DNA from 2 places in the Bacillus cereus group sp. BfR-BA-01316 genome. Region 1 is predicted to be linked to the other one. Evidence: a T-box and tRNA genes for the amino acid it is inferred to sense, from the RefSeq annotation. Region 1 holds a T-box; the other holds one or more tRNA genes.

Region 1 (10,143 bases):
CTAATACCGCTTGGTGAGAAGAACCTGAATCAAACCATACATCCATAATATCTGTTTCTTTACGGAATTCACCATTTGGGCTACCTGGATGTGTAAATCCTTCTGGTAATAAATCTTTCGCTTCACGCTCGAACCATATGTTAGAACCGTGTTCACGGAATAAATTTGCTACATTGCTAATTGTTTCATCTGTAATAATTGGGTCTCCATTTTCCGCATAAAACACTGGAATTGGTACACCCCATGCACGTTGACGAGAAATACACCAATCACCACGGTCACGAACCATATTATGAAGACGAGTCTCACCCCACGCTGGCACCCATTTCGTTTCTTCAACAGCTTGTAATAATTCTTTACGGAATGCTTCAATAGATGCAAACCACTGTGCTGTTGCACGGAAAATAATTGGTTTTTTCGTTCTCCAATCATGTGGGTATGAATGCGTAATAAATGTTAATTTTAGTAACGCACCTACTTCTTCTAATTTTTCCGTAATTGGTTTATTAGCTTTATCATAGAATAGGCCTTCAAATCCAGGTGCTTCATTTGTTAATACACCTTTATCATCAACTGGACAAAGAACTTCTAAACCATATTTCTTACCAACAAGGAAATCGTCTTCCCCGTGCCCAGGTGCTGTATGAACACAACCTGTACCAGCATCTGTTGTAACGTGCTCCCCTAGCATAACTAATGAGTCACGATCGTAGAATGGGTGTTTTGCAACTGTATACTCAAGTTCGCTACCTTTTACCGTTTTCACAACTTCAGCATTTTCCCATTCTAACGTTTTTTCAACTGTCTCAAATAGTTCAGAAGCAATAATATATTTCTCATCATTTACTTTCACAATAGCATATTCAAGTTCTGGATGAACAGAAATACCTAAGTTAGCAGGTAACGTCCAAGGTGTTGTTGTCCAAATAATGAACTTCTCATCACCTTCTAATACGTTCTTTCCGTCTTTTACAGGGAATGCTACGTAAATAGATGCTGATTTTTTATCTTGGTATTCAATTTCAGCTTCTGCTAAAGCTGATTCACTCGTTGGAGACCAGTAAACTGGTTTCTGTCCTTTATAGATATAACCTTTTTTCGCCATGTCACCAAACACTTTAATTTGTTGTGCTTCATAAGCTGGCTCTAAAGTAATATATGGATTATCCCAATCTGCACGTACACCTAAACGCTTAAATTGTTCACGTTGACGTTCTACTTGCTCATATGCATACTCTGCGCATAACTTACGGAACTCAGCAACTGTCATTTCTTTACGTTTTACACCTTTATTCGTTAAAGCTTGTTCAATCGGTAAACCGTGTGTATCCCAACCTGGTACATATGGTGCACAGTATCCAGTCATTGATTTATAGCGAACAATAAAGTCCTTTAATACTTTATTTAATGCATGTCCCATATGAATGTCACCATTCGCATATGGAGGTCCATCATGTAGTACAAATAAAGGACGACCTTTCGTATGTTCTTGCACTTTTTCATAAATATTCATTTCAGCCCATTTTTCTTGCATTGCAGGCTCGCGTTTCGGTAAATTCCCACGCATTGGGAACTCTGTTTTTGGCATTAGTAATGTATTTTTGTACTCCATGCTCAATTCCTCCTTACATGTATAAAAGAAATACCTAAAAAACGGAATAAAAAAGAGACTTTCTCATCCCAAAAAGGGACGAGAAAGTCTCCCGCGGTACCACCCTAGTAGATCCTATACGTATGCATAAAATCCTCTTTATATTCTTAACGCGAATATACGCCTACGCTTACTTCATTTGTTCAGCGCGGAACTCCAGGGTGATATTTCCCATTATCTCCTTATCCTGAGCTTACACCATCCTCAGTTCGCTATATAAGGTATGAAAAAGGTACTTATCCCTATCTTCGTTTTTCTTAATAAATATGTTGTTTAAAATTATATGTAATAATGAGAAAAACGTCAAGCTTACACTGTTTCTTCTTTTTTCAACAGCTCGTCCACTTCGTCTTCTAATTCAATTAGTTTATCCCAATCATCGTTGTTTAACATTTCAAGTTGTGTTTCTAATAACATACGGAAACGAGTTCGGAATACTTTCGCTTGTTTCTTCAACTCTTCAATATCAAAAGCAACTTTTCTTGATTTCACTAACGCTTCATTAATGATACGATCTGCATTTTTTTCTGCTTCACGTACAATTAATTTTGCTTCTTTTTGTGCATTACGCTTCACTTCTTCAGCAGCTTCTTGTGCGACAATGATAGATTTGTTCAGCGTATCTTCAATATTAGAAAAATGGTCTAACTTTCCTTCTAATTGTGCAACCTTTTCTTCTAAAGCTTTTTTCTCACGAATGACTAATTCATAATCTTTGATGATTTGATCAAGAAACTCATTTACTTGATCTTCATCGTAGCCACGAAATCCGCGACCAAATTCTTTGTTATGAATATCTAATGGTGTTAACGGCACAACGCCACCTCCAAGTAGTTATCTAAATTTCCTCTTTCAATTATATCTTTTCTTCGACAAAATAAGAGAATTTCCTTCTAAAAAACCAATCATTTTAGTATACCATACAAAACTCTCCATTTGTCGCGCTTCGTTTTACCTTCTACAGAAAATAATTTACTTCGTCCATACCCTCTAACCGAGAAAACATCCCCCGGAAAACATTCATACGAAGTTTGCTCTACTGTTTTCCAATTGACTTTTACTAAGCCACCTTTTATAAGAGGCTGTACCTTCTGCCTAGATATATGCAGCATTTCAGCTAATAAAACATCTAGACGAAGTGACGAAACTGTTCCAGATTTTTCTCCCCACTTTTCACCTACACGCAAAATTTTCTCTACTTGTATAGGAGAGAGTGTGACTTTCATTTTCCCTATTGATTGTAAGTTCATTTCAATATAGGATACAACTTCTTTCGCAACTGCAATTTGGGCACGATCTTCTTGAAGCAAAATATCACCACATTTTTCCCTTGTTAAACCAAGTGACATGAATGCACCTAATATTTGCCTATGTTCTAGCGTGAAAAACTTGGAAGGGTAGTCAATTTCTAATACTTCTACTTGAAATTCCTCTTCATTTAATTCTAGATAATCTGGATAAATTAGTGCTCTTTTCCGTTCGGCTTCAGGCATCGCACCATCAAACCGTACAGCTACATCTCCTTGCCCTATTACCATAGAAACAATTTGTTGCTGTCTTGGATCAAGAAAATCTGTTAACTTGACTTGATGGTACTCAGCAGCCTGTTTCCACTCTAATACTTTATCCACAAAGACCTGTTCATCAGGTCTAAAATGCTCGTAGATGCTCATGTATTTAACCTCACACTATAAAAAATAGTTGAATAAACTTACTAAACCACCTCTAGCAAGTTTCAAGGCAATAATAGCAACAAGTGGAGAAATATCAATCATACCAAATGGTGGAATAAACCTCCTAAATGGCTCTAAATACGGTTCACAAATACGCGCAAGAAAATCTCCAAAAGCTGATTCCTTTGCACCAGGAAACCATGATAGGAGAATGTAAATAATTAGTGCCCACGAGTAAATCTCGATAGCAGTAAGTAACACTGTTAAAACTGTTGTCATGGCGTATTACCACCTCTTTATATTTGTCTCTTCTTCTTCACCGAATAACTCTGAAATCGCACCAACGATATCAACATTTTCAGGTGTACACATAAATGTTTTCGGGCCTATTTTTTGAATATCCCCGTCTATAGCGTATACAGTACCACTTAAAAAGTCAACGATACGTACAGCTTGATCTGTAGACATTCTTTGCAAATTAATTACAACAGCTCGTCTACCTTTTAAGTGATCCGAAATGCCTTGCGCTTCCGAATATGTGCGTGGTTCTAGTAAAACAACTTTTGAAGATTGCTTCGCTGTTTCAATACTCACTACATTTTGCTTCGGTTGCACTTTCGCAAACGGAACATCTTGTTGTTCTGGGGGATTTTGTTGCTTTTTCATGTCTGTTTGCTCCTTTTCATAACTATATTGAGCTGCTTCTTTTTCTTCCGGTGTGTCAAAAAAGAAGTATTTTACTTTTGACCAACTCATAATAACTTTCTCCTTCCTCCTACGCTTTTCCTACTAAAACCGTTCCCAAACGAATATATGTAGCGCCTTCCTCAATTGCAATCGTGTAATCATTTGACATTCCCATTGATAATTCTTTACATGGTGCATGTAATAATTCTAGCTCCTGCACCTCTGTTTGTAGCATGCGCAATTCCTTAAAGCAGCGACGAATCTCTTCCTCTTCTCCTGTAAACGGAGCCATTGTCATTAATCCTACCACTTCAATCTTATCCAATTCTTGCAAACTTTGAATAAAAGAAATTGTTTCTTCTATCGCCAATCCTTGCTTTGATTCTTCAGATGATGTTTTCACTTGAATAAAGCATTTAACTTTCTTATCAGCACGTTTTTGAATTTCTTTTGCAAGCGAAAGACGATCTAATGAATGTAAATAATCAATCTCATTAATGATTTCTTTTACTTTTCTCGTTTGCAATGATCCAATAAAATGCCAATTCACTTTTGAACCGAAATGCTCGTATTTTTGTAAGAAACCTTCATTTCTATTTTCACCTAAATCAATAATTCCTGCTTCAATTACTTCGCTTGTTTTTTCAATTCCTACAGTTTTTGTAACTGCAACGAGCTTAATATCTTTCATCGAACGTCCAGCTCGTACACAAGATTCTTTAATTGCTTCGTTTACATCTACTAAATTCCCTTGCACTGTCACTTACTTCACTCCTCCTTAAAACCTATGAAACTCAACATTCTCCCCGTCTTACCTTGATCACGACGATGAGAGAAAAATAATTGTTCTTCACAGCTTGTACAAAGAGATGACATTACAATATGTTCTTCTTTTATGCCTGCTTGTACACATAATATACGATTAACTTCTTTTAAATTAATTGCATACTGACCATCAGAAATTACTTTATAGGGAACAGATCCGTTTACTACTTGCTGTGTTGCTGTTAATACACGATCATCAACAACATAACAACATGATCCGATTGCAGGACCAATCGCGACATGAATTTCATCACTTGAAACACCTTCTGCATTCCACTTTTGAATCATTTCTTTCGCAATCTCTGTTACAGTCCCTTTCCACCCAGCATGCGCAAGTCCTATCATATCATGTGATGGTGCATAAAAATAGAGCGGAACACAATCAGCGTAACAAGATGTTAAGAGAACATCTTTGTTAGTCGTATAAATGCCATCCGTTTTTGGAATACCGTCTTCATATGAATAAATGCCTTTCCCTTTTTCTTGCACTCCTACTTTCTCAACATGATGGTCATGAACTTGTTCAGAGCAAATCCATTTTTCTAATGGTTTTTGTAACTTATTCGCTAAAATGCGTCTGTTTTCATGAACATTCTCCACGATATCATTCACATGTAATCCTAAATTCATCGCATGAAAGGAGCCTGTACTTACGCCACCATCTTTTGTCGTAAATCCAACAGTAATGTTTCCAAGTTCTTTCCACGCTTGTAAATACAGTATACCGTCCACATATTTAAATGGTTCTCTCATAAAAGCGGCTCCTTTTAATTAAAATAATAGAAAAAAGCATGGTACTTCCTGTCTATTTTACCATACTTTTATTTTTTCATAATGACAACTGAAAAAAAAGAGGAATTTGTAATATTCTTTATGAAATTGTCGGTGTTTGTATTGATTCTGTTACAGAATTAATATTATCTACTCTGACAAGTATGACATCTTCCCCAATTTTCATAATTTGCTCCCAAGGAATCACAAATTCTACTTCCTTTCCAAAGAGTCCTAGCATACGTGTCTGCTTGGAAATAATAACTGCCCTAATCTTCCCTGTGTCTATATCAAAATCAATATCTCCAATATTTCCAAGCCTTTTTCCATCTGAAATATTTACAACATCCTTCATTTGAAACTCCGAAACTCGTATCATATTCATCCTCTCCCTTATATCATGAATCGTAAGTACGCTCTCAAATAAAGTGAAACCTTAATCAGTGGGATTTTTCCCATCCCTACTGATTATTAGTCCATGCTAATCGGACTTTCACGGGTAGCTCCGCTTCCATCTAACTTCTTACTTCAGCCGAATTTCGAAGCGGATAAACAGTATATAACCGCTACTAATAGAACATCCATTTTATTTTCATTATATGAACCTACCCACTCTACTATGAGCGCAAAATATTATATATAAAAAAGACCTCACCATAACTGGTGAGGTCCTTTATCCTTGAATCGTCTTATTCATTTGCTTAATAGCAGACTTCTCCAAACGTGATACTTGTGCTTGAGAAATCCCAATTTCTTCGGCAACTTCCATCTGTGTCTTTCCTTGGAAGAACCGTTTTCGAATAATCATTTTCTCACGATCATTTAAACGCTTCATCCCTTCTTTCAACGCTAGTTCTTCAACCCACTGCTCGTCCTTTTGTTTTTCATCGCTTAACTGATCCATAACAAAGATAGGATCTCCTCCATCATTATAAATCGGTTCAAATAATGAAACTGGATCTTGAATAGCATCTAACGCAAAAACAATTTCTTCATGTGTCACTTCAAGAACTTTGGCAATATCCATTGCTGTTGGTTCTTTTGAATTTTCAGCAATCAATTTTTCTCTTACTTGCAACGCTTTATACGCAATATCTCGTAATGAGCGAGATACGCGAATTGGATTGTTATCACGCAAATATCTGCGTATTTCCCCAATAATCATCGGCACAGCATACGTTGAAAATTTTACATTTTGGCCTAAATCAAAGTTATCAATGGATTTCATAAGTCCAATGCAACCAACTTGAAATAAATCATCAACATATTCTCCTCTGTTATTAAATCTTTGGATGACGCTCAGTACAAGACGTAAGTTTCCATTCACTAATTTCTCTCTGGCGCTTATCTCTCCACTTTGCATTTCACGAAATAATTTACGCATCTCTTCATTTTTTAGTACTGGAAGTTTAGCTGTATCAACACCGCAAATTTCTACTTTGTTTCTCGTCAAAGTGTTCCCTCCTATCGGGAGTTGCTGTACAGTGTAAAGTATTTCCTTTGAAGGGGATTTTATGCATACGGTTTTTCCATCGTTTTTCACAAACATCATATTTCCTAATGCACAAAAAGAGAATAAGACCAGTCTAGATACCGACTGGTCTTATTCTTCACACCATTTTATTAAATTCTTTTCGTAATCTTTTTATAATTCTTTTTTCCAAACGAGAAATATAAGACTGTGAAATTCCAAGCATATCAGCCACATCTTTTTGTGTCTTCTCTTCGCCACCAGCGAGTCCAAACCGAAGCTCCATAATTTGTTTTTCACGATCGTTTAATTGATGCAATGCTTTCATTAAAAGATGACGATCTACAGTAGCTTCTAAATCTTTTGTAATAATGTCATCATCTGTACCTAAAACATCTGATAATAACAGTTCATTTCCGTCCCAATCAATGTTAAGCGGTTCATCAAAAGAAACTTCCGAACGATTTTTATTATTTCGACGCAAATGCATTAAAATTTCATTTTCTATACAACGAGATGCATATGTTGCTAATTTAATTTTCTTTTCTGGATTAAATGTATTCACTGCCTTAATAAGACCAATTGTTCCTATACTAATCAAATCCTCAATATTGATCCCTGTATTTTCAAATTTTCTTGCTATATATACAACAAGCCGTAGGTTACGTTCAATAAGCATCGACCTCGCAGCTTGATCTCCATTTGGTAATTTATTCAAAAGAACTGCCTCTTCTTCTTTCGTTAACGGCGGTGGCAACGCTTCACTTCCGCCAATATAATAAATTTCATCGGTCTTAATTCCTAATTTCAGCAATACTTTATACCAAAGGTATACCAAATAAAATTTAAATTTCACCATATTATCCCGCCTCTCATAATTAAGCAATTACCATCTTTTGCGAAATCAACATTTTCGGATGTACAATGCATTGATACTCTCCATTGGTAGATAATTGTTGTGTATTTAATCCAATCAGTACTTTGTTTACAACAATCGAACTACCTTCATGATAAACTCGCACACAATCTGGCTTAATTGCCCATAAAAATTGATTCTCTACTCCTACTGCTCGGAAAGGAATTAAACGTAGTTTCGTCGCCCATCCAGAATCATTTTCTGGTATTTGAGGAATTTCTGTTTTGGAATAAATTTGTTCTGTTAACCAAGCTGGCAAACAATGTTCTAATGATGAAATATGCATAATCATAACGGGTGTTTTCGTTAACGGGTCATAAAGTTGGTTCCCACTATCAATTAGGCCTGCTAGTTCTAGTTCCTCTCCAGCTAATTGAATTTTCACTTTCACGATTTGATCATAGTGTATCTTTGTGACCTCTACGCTTTCTATACGCTTTTTAGAAAAATAATAAATTACTGGAAAACCAAAAATAACAAACAACCAACTAATTGGATCACCGTAAGAAACTGATTTAGATTGAACTAATCCATTTACCATTTCGTTCGTTTGCAAAAAGTAATGCGTTCCAATTAATCCTCCACCAACCATAAAGGTTACAAAATAGAAAGTAAAAACAGTTTGTGCATAATTTCTAAATGTCGAAAACCCAAATGCTGTATACACAATAAGTAACGAGTACAATAGTTTCATAATTGGATGTGTCATCATAGAAGCAAAAGGCGTAAAGGCGAAAATAACAATAGTTGAACCTATAAATGCCCCTAACACAAGCCTCCATCTTTTGATTCTCTTTTTTAACACGGTGGCTGTTAATAAAAGTAAAAGAAAATCAATGCAGGCGTTTAACAACCAAACAATGTCGGCGTAAACAACCAAACAATTCACCTCTTTTTTTAAGTTGAGACTAGTATAATGCATATCCAATAGGAAAGTGTGTCAATTGGTGGAGGGATTTTTTTGTTATTTTGTGATTTCTAGACATAATCTGTCGGTAAAAAATAAAAGTGTATTTTTCATAGAATAATATAAATTTCTTACTTGTATACATAATAATTGAATTATATATATATACAAAATTTATCTTGCTATTTGCGGGCAGTAAGACCCCTGCCTCAAAATTCAGCTATACAAAAGTACAGAAGTTAAGTGGGAGTCGGGCTAACAATCATTTTTGGATGAACAACCCCAACTAATTAAATTTTCACTTTATTTATCACAGCTTATAGCTTAAAAATAGGACTGGACTCTCCATATGCAAAATAATAAAAAAAGATCTGCTTAGCAGATCTTTTCCATTTAGACAACAAAAAAAGGAGCATGAAAGCTCCTTTTCTTTTATCGTCTACGACGGTTACGTAAGAATGCTGGAATATCGATGTCATCTGAATCTGTATGACGATCATGCACAACCGGCTCTTCACGTTTCATTTCACGCTTAACTTCACGTTGTTTTGAAGGTTGAGCTACTGGCTGTTGTTGCTGTTGTGAATGATTCGCAGTCGGACGGATAATTGGTTTTGGTGGCTGCATCGAAGCACTATCATCAAAACCAGTTGCAATTACAGTGACAACGATATCATCTTTTAATCCTTCATTAATAACAGAACCGAAGATCATATTTACTTCTGGATCCGAAGCTGAAGCTACAATGTCTGCTGCTTCTTGTACTTCATATAAACTTAAGTTTGCGCCGCCCGTAATGTTCATAATAACACCTTGAGCTCCATCAATAGATGTTTCTAGTAATGGACTAGAAATCGCTTTTTTCGCAGCTTCAGCAGCACGATTTTCACCATTACCAGAACCGATACCCATTAAAGCAGAACCTCTATTAGACATAATTGTCTTTACGTCTGCAAAGTCTAAGTTAATTAGACCTGGTGTAGCAATTAAATCAGAAATACCTTGAACACCTTGACGTAATACGTTATCTGCTTCACGGAACGCTTCTAACATTGGCGTATTTTTATCAACAATCTCTAATAAGCGATCATTTGGAATTACAATAAGTGTATCTACATTTTCTTTAAATGACGCAATACCAGATGCAGCTTGAGTTGCACGTTTACGCCCTTCAAATGTAAATGGGCGTGTTACAACACCAACTGTTAACGCGCCTAGTTCTTTTGCAACTTGAGCAACAAC
Region 2 (10,143 bases), on a different contig from region 1:
GGGTTGTAGGTGTTCTTCTCGTATCATCTTTAATGACGTTACCAGTTGCAGCAAGTATTCGTATTGCAAAAGGATTTAAACAAACAATTTTCTTTTCCATTTTATTTGGTGAAATTGCAGTAATTGGTGGAATGTTTGCTTCGTATCAACTTGATCTAGCACCAGGTGGTACAATTGTTATGATAGCGGTTCTTATTTTAATCGGTGCGATTTTATGGAAGAAGAAAAAAACTGCATAAAGTAGGGATAGGTATGAATCTAACAGAAGCTTTACGCCTAATGAAGGAAAAAGGATATAAACATACGGGGAAAAGGGAAGAGATGCTAAGATTATTCGCGGCGCATAATCGTTATTTAACTGCGAAAGATGTTTTAGAGCATATGAAGGATGATTATCCAGGACTTAGTTTTGATACGATTTATCGTAACTTAACGGTTTTTGCTGAAGTCGGTGTTTTAGAGCAAACGGAATTAAATGGTGAAAAGCATTTTCGTTTTACATGCTCAATTATGGAACATCATCACCATTTCATTTGTTTAGATTGTGGTGGTACGAAAAAAATCACTTCTTGCCCAATGGATTTTATGAATAAAGATTTTAAAGGTTATGAGGTAACCGGGCATAAGTTTGAAATATATGGTCGTTGCCCAAAATGTGCAAAATGAGAGGGCTCGTCGGTTATATAATTGACGAGCTTTTAATTTAAATGTAAAAAAAGGTTGCTCACAAAAATTGTGGGCAACCTTCTTTTATTGTTCTTGTTTTTCTTTTTCTTTATCTCGTTCGGCAGCCATTTCAGCAGCGATTACATCAATTTCTTTTTTCAGTTCTTCTACCATTGTTTCTTCTGGTACTTTACGAACGACTTGCCCTTTACGGAATAATAAACCTTCTCCGCGTGCACCGGCAATACCGATGTCAGCTTCACGAGCTTCACCAGGACCGTTTACGGCGCAGCCGAGTACTGCAACCTTAATTGGAACTTGAAGCGTAGAGATGTATTCTTCGACTTCATTAGCAATGCTAATTAGGTCGATTTCAATACGACCACAAGTTGGACAAGAAATAAGTGTTGCGGCATTAGATGCAAGACCGAATGACTTTAATAGTTCACGTGCAACTTTTACTTCTTCAACTGGATCAGCACTTAAAGAAATACGAAGTGTATTTCCGATGCCTTTACTTAAAATTGCTCCAAGACCGGCGGCACTTTTTACAGTTCCAGCAAACAATGTTCCTGATTCTGTAATACCTAAATGTAATGGATAATCAAAAGCGCGAGCAGCTTTTTCGTATGCTTCAATTGCTAAGTTAACATCAGAGGCTTTCATTGATACGATAATATCGTGGAAATCTAAGTCCTCTAAAATTTTAATATGGTGCAGTGCGCTCTCGACCATACCATCAGCAGTTGGATATCCATACTTTTCTAAAATATGACGTTCTAATGAACCGGCATTTACACCGATACGGATTGGAATGCCACGCTCTTTCGCTGCATTTACAACAGCTTCTACTTTATGGCGACGTCCAATGTTACCTGGATTGATACGTACTTTATCAATGCCGCCTTCGATTGCTTTTAAAGCAAGGCGATAATCAAAATGAATATCAGCAACAAGTGGAATGTTGATTTGTTTTTTAATATCAGCAATAGCATTTGCTGCGCGTTCGTCTGGAACAGCAACACGAACAACTTGACAGCCAGCTTCTTCTAAACGTTTAATTTCAGCAACTGTAGCCTCAACATCATGTGTTTTTGTTGTCGTCATACTTTGTATAATTAATTCATTGTTACCGCCAATTGTTAAATTACCGACTTTAACTGGACGTGTTTTTGTACGTTGAGTCATTTCATTCACGAATTGATCGCTCTCCTTATAAAAGAAGTTTCTTATTTTAGTCCCTTACATCAATGATAGTATGTGTGAGAAAGGGCTATAGAAACCAAAGTACTCGGTTTCACTTTTACTATTGTATCAGCGCCTTTATGTAATTGACAAGGATTAAGTGATTGCTTATTGATATAACGGGAATTTATAAGACTTTCCAACTTGGATTTTTGTAGCAGATGTATTTTTATTTAATTGCTTAAAATCATCAATTACTTTTTCAATAGAAGGGATTTTTTTCTTATTAATTTGTTCTGTAATAGAAAGAACGGTCTCGCCAGTTTTTACTTCGATTGCTTTATAAACTGTATCCGTTTCTTTTTCTGTTTCTTTCTCTTTATTTTGTTTTGCATCTGTATTTTCTTTTTTTATCGTTTGGGCAGCAGAGGTTTTTTTGTATGAACTTAACATCGGTAAAGTACCGATTTTTATGTCGTAATAAAATATATAACCGAGGACAAGCACGAATAAGAGTACACCTAATCTCTTCATATCCTTCACTCCTTTGCTAGGAATATATGCTTGTCCAAAAAAAAAATGCCTATTTAGGCATTTTTTTTTATAGTTCTTGTTTTTCTTTCGGTTTTGGAACTTCTTTAATTGTTAAGTATAGAACGATTAACACAACTGCAATGTAAATGAATGTTGCACCAGGTACGTTTATTTTGAATAAATCCATAATCATAAAGAAGATTGTTGGAATTGTGTAGCTGTAAGCAGTTAATGTCCAAACTTGTTTATAAGATAATTTGCGCTGACCGCTCATCGCAGAACCGATGAAGGCAAGCAGTGTAACTCCTACAAAGGTAATAAATAATTGGAACAAGTACAGTAAGAACCCAATAACGAATAATAAGATTGGATAAATACTGTCAAATAACGAAATGAAGTCTTGTAAATCTTTTTTCTCAAGAGATGCGCCTAATAAGTCATTATAGGAGTATGTTTGTGTTTGACCATTTCCCATGGAGACTACTTTATCTTTTAAAACAAATAAACCTGTTTTATTTTGATATTTTTCTAAGTCTGTTGAATTTGGATCAAATACGAAAAGGGCGTTTCCGTCTTCTTTTTCGATAGGTTGATCAATATCAGCTTGTAGCTCGCCGTTTTCGATTTTAAAATCAGGTAAATCTTTTTCGATTACTTTATTTACCATGTTAACACCATCTTGGATGACGCTACCGTACAAGAAAGTTCTTGGAATAGTAGTGATTAGGCAAAGAAGCATAATATACAAAATGGTTTTACCGATTTTTTGAAAACGGAAAAGCGCCATATCTTTAGGCGAATATACGCTTTTTGCTAGCTGTGTAAAAATGGACATAGATTCACTTCCTTTATGTATGTATAAAATCATTGTAACGTACGAATCTAGAGAAGCTCAAGATATATTATACTTACATATAGTAGAGAGGACTAAATTTCTTCTTATTAATTTACTTCTTCTAGTAGAGAAAAATACAATTGACACTTTTCTTTTGTATATGGTAAATTTATCTTACATTTTTCAAACGATATATCCGATGGGAATTTAGTTGTTTTTAATGTTACATACATAATCGTGGACCCTTAGCTCAGTTGGTTAGAGCAGACGGCTCATAACCGTCCGGTCGTAGGTTCGAGTCCTACAGGGTCCATATCCATTTCATATGTTTATTATGTCAGCAGGAAGCTTCCTTGTAGAAGGAAGCTTTTTTTACGGGATATATGAGCATTTTAATTGAAAAGAAGTGGGAATTTTGCTACTTTAATGATAGCAAGACAAAGCGATTTATTTGTTTGCACCCTATGGCAATTAGGGTAGAATGAAGTTGTAGGTCACATATGTAGTGACAATACATAAACCGGGAGGAATATAACAATGGCAAAACACGAATTACCAAATTTACCTTATGCGTATGATGCTTTAGAACCTCACTTTGATAAAGAAACAATGAACATCCATCATACAAAACATCACAACACGTATATTACAAACTTAAACGCTGCTTTAGAAGGTCATGCAGAATTAGCTGACAAAAGCGTTGAAGAATTAGTTGCAAACTTAAACGAAGTACCTGAAGCAATCCGTACAGCAGTACGTAACAATGGTGGCGGACATGCTAACCATACATTCTTCTGGACAATCCTATCTCCAAACGGCGGGGGACAACCAGTAGGCGAACTTGCAACTGCGATTGAAGCGAAATTCGGTAGCTTTGATGCATTCAAAGAAGAATTCGCAAAAGCTGGCGCAACTCGCTTCGGTTCTGGTTGGGCTTGGTTAGTAGTAAACAATGGTGAGTTAGAAGTAACAAGCACTCCAAACCAAGATTCTCCTCTAACTGAAGGTAAAACTCCAGTTATCGGTTTAGATGTTTGGGAGCATGCTTACTACTTAAATTACCAAAACCGTCGTCCTGACTACATCGGTGCATTCTGGAACGTTGTAGATTGGAACGTTGCTGAAAAACTTTATCAAGAAGCAAAATAATTAAAGTTAATAAAGCTAGAAAAAAGCTAGGAGTTTTCTCCTAGCTTTTTTCTATGCTCTCCTTTTACATAATTGAGCTTGTCTTTGGAAGACTAGAACATGAAGTAAAGGAGAGTTGTGTATGAAGTGGAAACATGTAATTGGTGATGTTGAAGTGAATCGGGATTTAGTATTATTGCTCGTTATAGGAGGTTTATACACGCTCGCAATTTCTTTATCGAATACGTTTGTAAACATTTATTTATGGAAGCAAACACAAAATTATGTGAATCTGGGCTTGTATAATTTGGCCAGCGTTGTATTGCAGCCTCTAACATTTCTTGTGGGCGGGAAATTAGCGAAACGTATTGATCGCTCGGTTTTATTGAGAATCGGTGTAGGCACGTTAGCTGTTTTTTTTATCGTCGTTTTAGTAGCGGGGAAAAGTGCATCTCACTATATTTTACTAATGGGAGCCCTTTTAGGAGTTGGTTATGGTTTTTATTGGCTTGCTTTTAACTTGTTGACATTTGAGATTACAGAACCAGAAACAAGAGATTTTTTTAACGGTTTTCTAGGACTTCTTACATCGTTCTCTGGAATGATTGGACCGATAGCAGCAGGATATACAATTTCACGTATGGAAAAATGGAGTGGTTATACTGTTGTTTTCTTCCTCTCGTTAATGCTATTTGCGGTTGCAGTCGTTCTAAGCTTTTTTTTATCGAAGAGGGAATGTGAAGGACGCTATGAAATTGTGCAAGTATTGAAAGAGCGGCAAGTTGATGAAAACTGGGGAAGAATTACGCGTGCTCATTTCTTCCAAGGTTTGAGAGAGGGAACGTTTATTTTCGTTATTTCGGTATACGTCTATTTAGCATCTGGTAGCGAGTTAGCACTAGGGAAGTATAGTTTAGTGAACTCTGCAGTATCATTTGTATGCTATTATTTAGTTGCTCGTATGTTAAAGAAAGAATGGCGGAAAAAAGCAATTTTACTTGGTGGCATTATTTTATATGCGGTCGTATTTTTAGTTATTTTCAATGTTACATATACGAAATTACTTATTTATGCAGCATGTATTGCGGTTGCATATCCTATTTTACTCGTTCCGTACGGATCTATGACATACGATGTAATTGGTAGAGCAAAACAGGCGAGAGAATGGCGTGTAGAATACGTAGTTGTCAGGGAATTATGGTTAAATGCCGGAAGAATTTGTTCCATTTTAAGTTTTTTATGTGCTGTAACATTCTTTCCACCTGAAAAAAGTTTACCGTTCTTACTATGTATTTTAGGAGCTGGACATTTTCTTATTTATTTTGCAGTTAAAAATGTCAAATATGATGAGGGAAATGTGAACAAAACCAGCGTTGTAGCGCAGGGAACCACGCAGAATCAAACTGAACCAGAAGGTTAACTTATCGTTTGTTTTATGCTAGAATAGAAAAAGATGTAAGACAGCAGTGAGGGCACCTGTATGAAGGTGTCCCTTTCACATTACATAGCTGTTGGTAGAGGGGGTTTGTATGAGCAAGAAGCAGAAAAAGAACCAGACAAAGACAAAAACCCACGTTCCCTTTCGGTTAAACGTGTTGTTTTTTTGCGTGTTTTTAATGTTCTCCGCGGTTATTGTAAGGCTTGGATACGTACAAATTGTTCGTGGTGAGGAATATAAAAATGAAGTTGAGAAAAAAGAAAATTCAACGATAAGTAATCCTGTACCACGCGGGAAAATATTTGATCGTAATGGAGAAGCGGTCGTAGATAATGAGCCTATTCGTACAATTACATTTACAAAAATGAAGGGATCAACTGCAGCAGATCGCTTAGAAACGGCGAAAAAGTTAGCAGATTTAATTGAAGTCCCAACAGATAAGTTAACAGATCGCGATAAAAAAGATTATTGGCTTGCTTTACATAAAGAAGAAGCAGAAGCAAAAATCACAAAAAAAGATCGTGAAGAGTTTAAAGCGAATAAAATTGACGATAAAGAACTAGATGAACGTCAACGAAATCGTGTAACAGAAGAAGAGATTAATCAACTGTCAGCAAAAGATTTAGAAATATTGGCGATCAAAAGTAAGATGGAAAGCGGATATGCAATGACGCCGCAAATCGTTAAAAAAGGTGCAACAGAAGAAGAATATGCGATTATTAGTGAAAATTTGGCGAAATTGCCAGGTGTAGATACAAATGTCGACTGGGAACGAAAATATAAGTATGATGATATGTTCCGAAGTGTACTTGGTGGTGTAACTTCTTCTGATGAAGGGTTACCGAGAGAAAGATTAGATTACTATCTTGTTCGTGATTATAATCGTAATGATCGCGTAGGAAAAAGTTACCTTGAGCAACAGTACGAAGATAGTTTACACGGTACAAAATCCGAAGTGAGAAATGTTACAGATAAAGACGGAAATATTTTAGAAACTATTAATGTGTCACAAGGACAACGAGGTAACGATCTGAATTTAACAATTGATATGGAATTACAAAAGCGTGTAGAAGAGATTCTTGAGAAAAACTTAAATAAATTTAAAGGATCAGAACCGCTTTTAGATCGCGCTTTCGTTGTAATGATGAATCCGAAAAATGGTGAAGTTTTATCCATGGCAGGGAAACAATTAGTTAACGAAGATGGTCAAACGAAAGTAAATGACTTTGCTTTAGGTACCATGACAAGTTCTTATCCGATGGGTTCAACTGTAAAAGGTGCGACTGTACTTACGGGATATCAAACTGGCGCGATTCAACCTGGATCTGTACAGTTAGATGAACCAATTAAATTAAAAGGTACACAAACAAAATCATCTTGGAAAACGATGGGATACATTAATGACCTTGAAGCGTTAAAAATGTCTTCAAACGTTTATATGTTTAAAACAGCGATGAATATCGCTGGTGTCCCCTATGTGCGAGGCGGTACGTTAGATATACCACAAAAATCATATGATACTATGCGTTACTATTTCAGTCAATTTGGACTTGGTGTAAAAACTGGCATTGATTTACCGAATGAAACGGCTGGACAAAGAGGTAGAACAGATCATATACCAGGTTTCTTATTAGATTTATCAATTGGACAGTATGATACGTATACACCGCTTCAATTAGCACAATATATTTCGACGATTGCTAATGGTGGATATCGTATGCAACCGCAAGTTGTAAAGGAAATTCGTGAGCCATCGGCGAAGCCAGAGGAAGTTGGAAAAGTTGTTCAATCCATGGAACCGAAAGTATTAAATCGCATTGATATGCCTGAATCGCAAATTAAACGTGTTCAAGAAGGATTTAGACAAGTGTATAACGATTCAGGTGGTACAGCTACAAAATACTTTGCAGGTGCACCATATAAAGCAGCTGGGAAAACAGGTACAGCTCAAACTGTATATGGCGGAGATAAAGAGATTGGTAGAAATGCAAAAGGTGAGCGTGTTGAAACATATAACTTAACATTAGTAGGTTATGCGCCACTTGAAGATCCAGAAGTAGCATTTTCTGTTGTTGTGCCATGGGTACATGATGATAAAACAGGAATTAATGGATATATTGGTCGTGAAATTATGGATGCTTACTTTGAGTTAAAACAACAAGCATTAACTGGTGAAGCTCCGAAAGATGGAAAAGAGAAAAAAAGTAATGCACAAGATGATGAATAAAAAAGTTGTAAAAAAAGCACACTATCTGAAAAGATAGTGTGCTTTTTTTTATGCTTTATGCATATGGTCTAGTAAATGTGGACAAGCGTAAAATGTTGAAAAACATGTAGTTTCAAAAACGATGAACATAACAAGATTAGTGCATATGCTCTAACTTTGTCTTGTGTGATAGGAGATAGCAGTTTTATGGATGATTAGAAAATTTATTGCATCTAAAGTGCAAAAATGAAAATCAAGTTTGTGTATACAGTTGTTTTTGTGGAACTTTACAAAACTTTTACAAACAATTAAAACCGAATTAATAGTTTAGCAGTATTCTTATATCTGTAATCCTGTTATTTCCGGTTGCTTCTAGGAGGAAGAACACGTGAAATGGATGAGCGCATCGATTAAAGTTTTGACATTGTCGACATGTTTCCTTTGTTTTAACATGTCTACTGCATTCGCTACAAATGAAATGGGAGAAGTGAGAGTTGATGGATCCTCAACGGTTTTTCCTATTATAGAGGCAGTAGCAGAGGAATATACAAAGGCCCATCCAAACGTGAAAATTTCTATTAGTATTTCTGGGACAGGAGGAGGATTTAATCGTTTCAGTAAAGGAGAAGTAGATATAAACAATGCTTCGAGATTGATGAAACCGGTAGAAGAAAATGCAATGCAGAAAAACTCCATTCAATTTACACCATTTGAGGTTGCTTATGATGGTCTAACGATTGTTGTGAATCGTCAAAATACGTGGGTAAACAATATGACGCTAGACGAGTTACGTCTATTATGGAGTGAAAATGGAAGATTGAAACGATGGTCACAAATTCATTCATCATGGCCACGTGAACAAGTTGAATTTTATGCGCCAGGCGTAGACTCTGGTACTTATGATTATTTCCAAAATGTTGTCTTACAAAATAATCGCCTTGTAAAAACGGTTTCTTTGTCTGAAGACGATCAAGTTATTATGCAAGGGGTAATGAATGATAAAAATGCCATTGCTTTTGTAGGATATGCTTATTATATGGCCAATCGAGATAAGGTAAAAGCAATACAGGTGGATGGTGTATTTCCAACGAAAGAGACCATTCAGTCGGGTACGTATAAGCCATTATCTAGGCCGCTATTTACGTATGTGAATCATGCATCTATCAGAAATAAAATTAATGTAGCCAATTATGTTGAGTTTATGATTAAGCATGTTGGAAGCCTTGCTGAAGAGGTCGGATATGTAAAATTACCAAAGGGAAAATATAATGAACAGCTGCGAATGTTAACAGAAATAAAAAGGTAATGTCAGGGTGGAAAGGGGTTTTCATCTTTGGCTCATAATGACAAAAGTCAAATTACATTTTCTGTACAACATTTGATTGAGAGAAATACAAATAGAAGAAAAAAAACGCAGCGAATCAATCGAATTGTTCCGTTAATACTAAAAGCCATTGCTAGCGTGTCCATTGTAACGACACTTGGAATTATTATTACGTTGGCAAATGAAACAATCATGTTTTTTCAAAAGATATCATTGTATTCTTTTTTGACAGAAAAAGAATGGTTACCTTTTTTTGAAGATCCGAAATTCGGTATATTACCACTTATATGTGGAACAATCCTTGTAACAGCAATTGCCATGTTCGTAGCAATTCCTATTGGTTTAGGTTGTGCCGTGTTTTTAAGCGAATACGCTTCGAATGGCGCTCGGAAAATATTAAAACCGTTGTTAGAGCTACTAGCAGGCATCCCGACAATTGTATATGGTTTTTTCGCGTTAACAGTTGTCACACAACTTTTACAACGGATTATACCAGATTTGCAGTTTTTTAATGCTATTAGTCCAGGTATTGTTATAGGGTTTATGATGATACCGACGATTGCGTCTCTCTCTGAAGATGCAATGAGAGCTGTAGCAAAAGGAATTAAAGAAGCCTCATTATCGCTAGGAGCAACTCGTTTTGAGATGGTAAAACAAGTGGTGTTTCCATCGGCTTTTACGGGCATAATGGCAGCGATTATATTAGCAGCTTCTCGAGCAATTGGTGAAACGATGATTGTTGTTATTGCAGCTGGATCAACACCGAATGTATCGATAAATCCGACTCATTCTATTCAAACATTAACAGCCTATATTGTACAAGTGAG

What was found. A T-box is a leader RNA that pairs with one kind of tRNA and senses whether it is charged. The one in region 1 lies ahead of ileS2 (isoleucine--tRNA ligase), so its partner is inferred to be a tRNA-Ile.
Positions count from the first base shown of each region.
Region 2: it has a tRNA-Ile gene. The T-box ahead of ileS2 (isoleucine--tRNA ligase) is inferred to sense a tRNA for this amino acid. The anticodon was not compared.

Region 1 is NZ_JAKUGX010000007.1:15,103-25,245, forward strand. It holds gene ileS2 (isoleucine--tRNA ligase) at 1-1,612, opposite strand, end outside; T-box leader at 1,684-1,909, opposite strand; gene divIVA (septum site-determining protein DivIVA) at 1,961-2,467, opposite strand; gene MR071_RS08100 (YlmH family RNA-binding protein) at 2,557-3,324, opposite strand; gene MR071_RS08105 (YggT family protein) at 3,340-3,603, opposite strand; gene MR071_RS08110 (cell division protein SepF) at 3,610-4,080, opposite strand; gene MR071_RS08115 (YggS family pyridoxal phosphate-dependent enzyme) at 4,100-4,774, opposite strand; gene pgeF (peptidoglycan editing factor PgeF) at 4,780-5,589, opposite strand; gene MR071_RS08125 (YlmC/YmxH family sporulation protein) at 5,708-5,986, opposite strand; gene sigG (RNA polymerase sporulation sigma factor SigG) at 6,281-7,060, opposite strand; gene sigE (RNA polymerase sporulation sigma factor SigE) at 7,218-7,937, opposite strand; gene spoIIGA (sigma-E processing peptidase SpoIIGA) at 7,957-8,874, opposite strand; gene ftsZ (cell division protein FtsZ) at 9,334-10,143, opposite strand, start outside.
Region 2 is NZ_JAKUGX010000002.1:126,154-136,296, reverse strand. It holds gene MR071_RS02400 (metal ABC transporter permease) at 1-239, shown strand, start outside; gene MR071_RS02395 (Fur family transcriptional regulator) at 253-666, shown strand; gene ispG (flavodoxin-dependent (E)-4-hydroxy-3-methylbut-2-enyl-diphosphate synthase) at 751-1,854, opposite strand; gene MR071_RS02385 (hypothetical protein) at 2,020-2,385, opposite strand; gene yqgB (protein YqgB) at 2,453-3,220, opposite strand; tRNA gene MR071_RS02375 (tRNA-Ile) at 3,460-3,533, shown strand; gene sodA (superoxide dismutase [Mn]) at 3,758-4,369, shown strand; gene MR071_RS02365 (MFS transporter) at 4,491-5,768, shown strand; gene MR071_RS02360 (peptidoglycan D,D-transpeptidase FtsI family protein) at 5,878-8,013, shown strand; gene MR071_RS02355 (PstS family phosphate ABC transporter substrate-binding protein) at 8,381-9,298, shown strand; gene pstC (phosphate ABC transporter permease subunit PstC) at 9,326-10,143, shown strand, end outside.